Regions from separate parts of the Pseudarthrobacter quantipunctorum genome, predicted to be linked through region 1. Evidence: riboswitches for the same ligand, from Rfam matches in the RefSeq annotation. Region 1 holds a riboswitch; each other region holds the start of a gene.
What was found. A riboswitch is a leader RNA that binds a small molecule or an ion and turns the genes downstream of it on or off. The one in region 1 is predicted to bind S-adenosylmethionine.
Positions count from the first base shown of each region.

Region 2: it holds a riboswitch for S-adenosylmethionine, as region 1 does, so the genes downstream of both, WHH00_RS00390 (DUF1737 domain-containing protein) here and WHH00_RS12250 (bifunctional o-acetylhomoserine/o-acetylserine sulfhydrylase) in region 1, are expected to answer to the same signal.
Region 3: it holds a riboswitch for S-adenosylmethionine, as region 1 does, so the genes downstream of both, WHH00_RS06520 (aminotransferase class V-fold PLP-dependent enzyme) here and WHH00_RS12250 (bifunctional o-acetylhomoserine/o-acetylserine sulfhydrylase) in region 1, are expected to answer to the same signal.

Region 1 is NZ_CP148033.1:2,690,459-2,692,713, reverse strand. It holds gene WHH00_RS12260 (DUF222 domain-containing protein) at 1-152, opposite strand, end outside; gene WHH00_RS12255 (VOC family protein) at 368-1,006, opposite strand; SAM riboswitch class IV at 1,169-1,284, shown strand; gene WHH00_RS12250 (bifunctional o-acetylhomoserine/o-acetylserine sulfhydrylase) at 1,327-2,255, shown strand, end outside.
Region 2 is NZ_CP148033.1:89,104-91,358, forward strand. It holds gene WHH00_RS00380 (O-succinylhomoserine sulfhydrylase) at 1-237, opposite strand, end outside; gene WHH00_RS00385 (rhodanese-like domain-containing protein) at 238-648, opposite strand; gene WHH00_RS00390 (DUF1737 domain-containing protein) at 645-923, opposite strand; SAM riboswitch class IV at 937-1,050, opposite strand; gene opgC (OpgC domain-containing protein) at 1,360-2,255, shown strand, end outside.
Region 3 is NZ_CP148033.1:1,421,872-1,424,126, reverse strand. It holds gene hisN (histidinol-phosphatase) at 1-502, shown strand, start outside; SAM riboswitch class IV at 663-776, shown strand; gene WHH00_RS06520 (aminotransferase class V-fold PLP-dependent enzyme) at 811-2,255, shown strand, end outside.

The DNA of each region.
Region 1 (2,255 bases):
CCGGCGAGGATGTCCAAGTTCCCATCGGCCAGCCCGGCCAACGGATCAGCAGCCGAAAACGGCTCCGAACCATACCCGTCCACCTCCGCGTTGAGCACAGCAAGGGCGGCGCGGATGTCCGCAAACGCCTTCTCCACCACTTCCCTGCCCATGCACCAATCATGGCAAGGGGGTCTGACATTAACGCCGGAAGAGGCCGGGCGCGCGGGAACCCGGCAAACTGGAACTGCTGGGAGACCAATTCGGCCGCCATCGGCGGGTGACGCCGTTGTCACCTGCTGATGGCGGCCGAAGCTTACGCAGGCAGTCTCAAGTATCTGCCCGGGTTGATACCCGGCGGGGGCGAACCCATGCCGGGAGGGGAGGATCAGATAGTGACTGCCCCGTTGGCGGTCTCGAAAGTCACCGAAAGGATCCCGGGGGTTCCGTGCGGTGCCACCCACTCCACGGCTACGTCTTCCAGCGGCTTCTCCACGGGTTCACCCAGCCACTCGGTTACCCGGGCGGCAGAGCCGGCTATGGTGAGGCAGCTCATCTTGACGTTGCTCTCGTAAGCGTTGGAGGGGTGCAGGGAGGGATCGCCCTCCCACTTGAGCATGTACGGGACCTGGGGGTCCGCGATCAGGCCGAGGATGCCGATCTGCTTCCATACGAGTTCGCGGCCGTCAGGGAACTTACGGTTGCCGTTGACCGAGGAGCGGCCCAGGCGTTCCTCGAAGGGGGCCAGGTCATCTACCTCGACGCACCAGCCCATCCAGCCGCCGCCGGCTGCAGACCGTGCGCGCACTGCCTGGCCGAAGGGCGCCTTGTCCGAAGCCGGGTGGTCCAGGACCTCAACGACCTCAAGGTACTTGTGCCCCGCGAGCGGGATGATCATATTCCGGGTTCCGAACCGCGGGTGCACTCCACCCTTCACTGCCTCGACGCCGAGGGCAGAGGAAATCCGGTCAGTGGTGGCAGCCAGGCCATCGTGTTCACAGGCGTAAGAGACGTGATCCATGCGCATGGCAACATCTTGGCACTTTGTGATCGGGCTCTCAGCTAAGGGTAGCCTTACTGGGATTTTCCGACAGGAGGCGACTCCGCGGACTCCCACAGCGGACATACGCGGGACCATGTTCGTCATAATGCTGTGCCGCTTTGCACAGCTGTTCCTACACTGGGCTCAGGTCATGAGCGCCAGCACCAAGCCCCGGCTTGCTGGCCGGCAACCCTCCTTCCGCGGTGGGGTGCCCCGGGTGAGGACCTGGCTGTCCGGCAAAGGCCGGATGGCAAGCGCGGCCCGCGGTGCTTCGAGCCTGCCGGGCCCAGTCAAAGGAGCCTTAGATGTCCAACGGATGGTCATTCGAAACCCGCCAGATCCACGCAGGCCAGGAGCCGGACAGTGCCACAGGCGCCCGCGCACTCCCTATCTACCAGACCACGTCCTTCGTGTTCCCGAGCGCCGAGAGCGCCGCCAACCGCTTTGCCCTTGCTGAACTGGCACCTATCTACACCCGCATCGGCAACCCCACCCAAGAAGCCGTGGAACAGCGGATCGCCAGTCTTGAAGGCGGACTCGGGGCACTGCTGCTTAGCTCAGGCCAGGCCGCTGAAACCTTCGCTGTCCTGAACATCGCGGAGGCCGGCGACCACATCGTCGCAAGCCCCAGCCTTTACGGCGGAACGTACAATCTCTTCGCCCACACCCTGAAGAAGTTCGGCATTTCGGTCACCTTCGTCGCGGACCCGGACAACCTGGAGCAGTGGCGCGACGCCGTGCAGCCCAACACCAAGCTCTTCTTCGGCGAAGTGGTCTCCAATCCCCGGCAGGACGTCCTGGACATCGAGGGTATCTCCCAGGTGGCCCACGATGCCGGGGTGCCCCTCATTGTGGACAACACCCTGTCCACCCCGTACCTGATCCGGCCGCTGGAATGGGGAGCGGACATCGTGGTCCATTCGGCAACCAAGTACCTGGGTGGCCACGGCTCCGCCATTGCCGGCGTGATCGTGGACTCCGGCAAGTTCGATTTCGGCAAGGACGCGGCGAAGTTCCCGGGCTTCAACACTCCGGATCCCACCTACAACGGGCTGGTGTACGCCCGCGACCTCGGCAAGGACGGTGCCCTGGGCGCCAACCTGTCCTACATCCTCAAGGCACGCGTCCAGCTGCTCCGGGACCTTGGTTCCGCCGTCTCCCCGTTCAACGCCTTCCTCATTGCCCAGGGCCTGGAAACGTTGAGCCTGCGCGTGGAACGCCACGTTGCCAACGC
Region 2 (2,255 bases), 1.7 Mb from region 1:
CTCGAGGAGGCGGAGCCGCTCCTGGAACGTGGCAACGGAGGGGTTGCCGTAGCGGGAATACACAAAGCGCTCGTCCTCGCCCGTGAAGGCGCGCTCGGCGGCAGCGGCAGATTCGTACACGAACCCTGAGTTCAGGAAAATGGCTTCGCTGGTTTCCTGGAAGTTGGTCCGGTCCAGGCCGCCGCGCACGGCCTGGGTGTCGGGGCTCCAGCCGGCGGCGTCTTCGTTGAAGGTCACTTAGATCTTTCCCAGGTTTGTTGGCAGGCCGCGGTTTTTCCAGCCGTTGACGGTGCGTTCGCCGAAGCGGTCGGGGTCGCCTTCAAAGCCCTCCAGCACGTTGTAGGAGGTGAAGCCGGCCTGGGTGGCCGCTATGGCCGCCGCGATGGACCGCTGGCCGGAGCGGCACAGGAACACCAGTTCAGTTGCGCGGTCTTCGGGCGCCTGCTGGTTGAGGTCGTTGATGAAATCAGGGTTTGGAATGCCCCCGGGGAAGGTCCACTGGATGAACAGCGGATCGTTCTCTGTTGCCTTGGTGTCCGGGATTCCGATGTGGGCCCATTCCCCCTCGGTGCGCACATCCACCAGGATGGCGCCTTGTGCCAGCTTGTCCCAGGCCTCCTGCGGCGTCAGGTCTCCTGCGTAGCTCATGCGTGGCCCTCGCCGTCGAACTCAAGGTCGTCGCCTGCGGACTCGAGGTCATCCACGGCATCCGCCACTGCCGCGTCCGCGGAGGCGATGGCTGCCGGCAAGACCACGGCCTGTGCCACAATCACGCTGGTGCCGTTGAAGGTTGCCGCCGGGCTGCCGTGCAGCACATAGCCTTCTGCCAGGGCGTTTGAGATCCGCTCGCAGAATTCACGGTTGTCCGGGCCGCTGATGAGGCGGTAGGACAGTTTTTCTTCAGGGGCAGGTGCGTCAGACACGACGGATCTCCTTCTCTCACGCTTGCAGCTCGAATGGTCGATATGCCGAGTATTCACCTGAGGCACCCCGCCGTGGAAGGAGGGTTGCCGACCGGCCAGTCAGGGCTTGGCGCCGGTACTCATTACTCCCCAAAAACGTAACACTTGCCGCGCGGCGCCGCACCGCCGTCGTCGTCATGTTGCGTAACTGAAGGATGCTGCGCGGAGGCGCGGCACCAAAGGTGCGTCGGCCACCTCGGTTTAACGTACGACGGCGGCGCCACCTTGGGCGTGCACGTGCCAGGTGCCTGCCACCAGAGCCAGCCCGGATAAAGTTTGTCCATGGGCGCCGCCCTGTCACTTGAGGAATAAGTCCCTGGGGGTCTTCATCAGCACGCCATCCGCCGCCGCTCCCGCACGTCCCGCCCCGAGCGGCCGCCCGCGGCCCCTTCATTGGATGGCTGCCGTCCTCACCGCCGTGCTGATGGCCGTCCTGGCTGTGGTGGTGTCCGCCGGGCCAGCGCAGGCGGCCCGAAACCTCCCGGAGGAAGGCAAGCCGCTGCTGGGCGCAGTCCTCGAATGGGGAGAGGACACCGCTGGGGGTTTCTCCGAGCGGCTCGGGGCATCCCCCGCGATCTTCGGACACGACATCGCCTTCCCGTTCCGCGCCTCGGAAGAGAGCGACATCCGGGGCTTCCTGGAGCAATCCGCCGGACAGGGCGCCCACGCGATGCTCACGGTAAGGCCTGTTGTGCCGTTCGACCAGGTCACCCCTGACGCCGCTGCAGCCTTTGCCGGGGAAGTGCGCCGGTTGCAGGGGGATTTCAAGGGCCAGCTGCTCATCCGCTTTGCGCCGGACATGAATGCCAGCTGGGTGGAGTGGGGCCAGCAGCCGGCCGCCTACCGGCAGTCGTTCCAGGCGGTGGCAGCGGCATTCCGGGATGCCGGGACCGGCGGGGGTTATGCCATGGTGTGGGAGCCGTACCTGGGCAAGGACTATCCGTTTGACCGGAACCGGAATGCGCCCGGGCCCGGAAGCGAAGGGTTCTCCCTGCTGGACACCAATGGCGACGGCGTTTGGAACGGCTTGGATAAAGCCTACGAACCCTACTACCCGGGGGACGACGCCGTGGACTGGGTGGGCCTGACGGCCTACCACGATGACACTGCAGGGGGCTCCGCAGTTAACACCGTTCCCCGCGCCGGTGAGCTGCAGGAGATGCTGACGGCCTCCGGCGGGGAAAACTTCTACGGGACATATGCTTCGGGGCGGGACAAGCCCCTGATGCTGCAGACTTCGGCCTTTTACAGCCCGTCCGCCGGAGGTGCTGCGGAATCGGAAATCAAGAACAG
Region 3 (2,255 bases), 1.3 Mb from region 1:
CACCCTGATCGCCCTGGTGGATGAAGGCGAACCGGTGGTGGGCGTGGTCAGCGCGCCTGCCCTTGGCAAGCGCTGGTGGGCCGCCAAGGGCATGGGAGCCTATATGGGGCGTTCGCTCGCCGCCGCAACCCGCCTTCGGGTGTCCAATGTGTCCAGCCTGTCCGATGCTTCCCTCTCTTACTCGAGCCTTGGCGGCTGGAAGGAACGTGGAAACCTTGACGAATTTCTAGGGCTCACCGAGGACGTGTGGCGGACCCGGGCCTTTGGCGACTTCTGGTCCTACTGCATGGTGGCCGAAGGTTCGGTGGACATCGCCTGTGAACCTGAACTGAATCTCTACGACATGGCCGCGCTGGTGCCCATTGTGGTGGAAGCGGGGGGCCGCTTTACCTCGCTGGAGGGCGAGGACGGTCCGTTCGGCGGGAACGCCCTGGCCACGAATTCCATCCTCCACTCCGAGGTGCTGCGGCGCCTGAATCCGAATCTGGACGACCTCCTCTAGTCCACGGATCACGAAATAATCGACGGCGGACGCCCCCGAAAGGAGGCGTCCGCCGTCGTGATCTTCGATTCAACCGCTCCTTTTCAACCGCGCGTAACAAAGCCCTTAACATTCCTGCGGGCTTTTAACCTTCGCGGCCCATGTTCTACGCTCTTAAGCAGGTCACGAGTGCCAGCGCAAAACCCCGGTTTGCTGGCCGGCAACCCTCCATTCGCGGTGGGGTGCCCCGGGTGACGACCAGGCCGGTCCGGAAGGGATGCGGCAAGCGCGGATTCCTGCACGGAGTCCTGTTTTGAAGTGAGGTCTCTGTGACAACTGCCACCGTCTCCCCCCAAGCCGCTGTCTCCCCCCAAGCCGCTGTCCGGCATCAGGCCGTTCCGCCGGAATCATCAGCGCTCTTCGACCAGCGCCGGGCCGCCGCCGGCCGTCCGCTCGCGGCCGTCAGCGGTGCCGAAATCCTGGCTCCCCTGATCCACGGCGGCCACGTCCGGTACGCCAACCTGGATTATGGCGCGTCCGCTCCCGCCCTCTCGGTGGTGTCGGCCTACCTCAACGAGATCCTGCCCTTCTACGCGAGCGTCCACCGCGGTGCAGGCTACGCCTCCCAGATCAGCACCTCGGTGTATGAAAATGCCCGTGCGATCGTCCGCGACTTCGTGGGCGGCCGTCCGGACGATTCGGTAATCTTCACCCGGAACACCACAGACTCCCTGAACCTGCTGGCGGGCTGTCTGCCGGCCACCGACGGACGGCCGGACGGCGACGTCCTGTACCTCGACATCGAGCACCATGCCAACCTGCTTCCGTGGCAGGGCGTCCCCCACCGCAGCATCGTGGCAGCGGACACCATTGCCGGAACCATTGACGCCGTCCGTGCGGAGCTGCAGCAGGGCAGCGTGAGCCTGCTCGCCGTGACCGGGGCTTCCAACGTCACCGGCGAAATCCTCCCCATCCGCGCCCTTGCCGCGCTGGCGCACGAGCACGGCGCACGGATCGCTGTGGACGCGGCCCAGCTGGCGCCGCACCGGCGCGTCAACATCACCACGGACGACGTCGACTACCTCGCCTTCTCGGGCCACAAGCTGTACGCACCCTTTGGTGCCGGCGTGCTGGTTGGCCGGCCGGACTGGCTCGACGCCGGCACACCGCACCTCGCAGGCGGAGGCGCCGTCAAGGAAGCAAGGCTCGACGGCGTCAGCTGGGCAACCGGTCCGGCCCGCCACGAGGGCGGATCACCCAACGTGCTCGGTGCGGCGACGCTGGCCCGGGCGACCCAGGTCATCGCGGAGCTGGACCAGGACCGCTGGCACGCCCACGAATCCGCCATCCGTTCATTCCTGGTGGACGGCCTGCAGGAGATCGACGGCGTGACCGTCCACCAGATCTTCAAGGACACCAACCCGGACACCGACACGATCGGCGTGGTCAACTTCTCCGTGGAAGGATACGACGCCGGCCTGGTGGCCGCTTACCTGTCGGCCGAACACGGGGTGGGCCTGCGCGACGGCCGGTTCTGCGCGCACCCGCTGCTGAAGCGGCTGGGACTTCCGTCCGGTTCCCTTCGAGCCAGCTTCGGCGTCGGCTCAAGGCTGGAAGATGCCGAGCGGCTGCTGGCGGGCATCCGGGACCTTCGGAGCAAGGGCCTGGGCTGGGACTATGTGGTGGACGCGGGCCGCTGGGTTCCCGCCAATGACAACCGTACATACCCCCATTGGGCGCCCAACACCCCGGGAACAGCCGGCGCCGCGCCCTG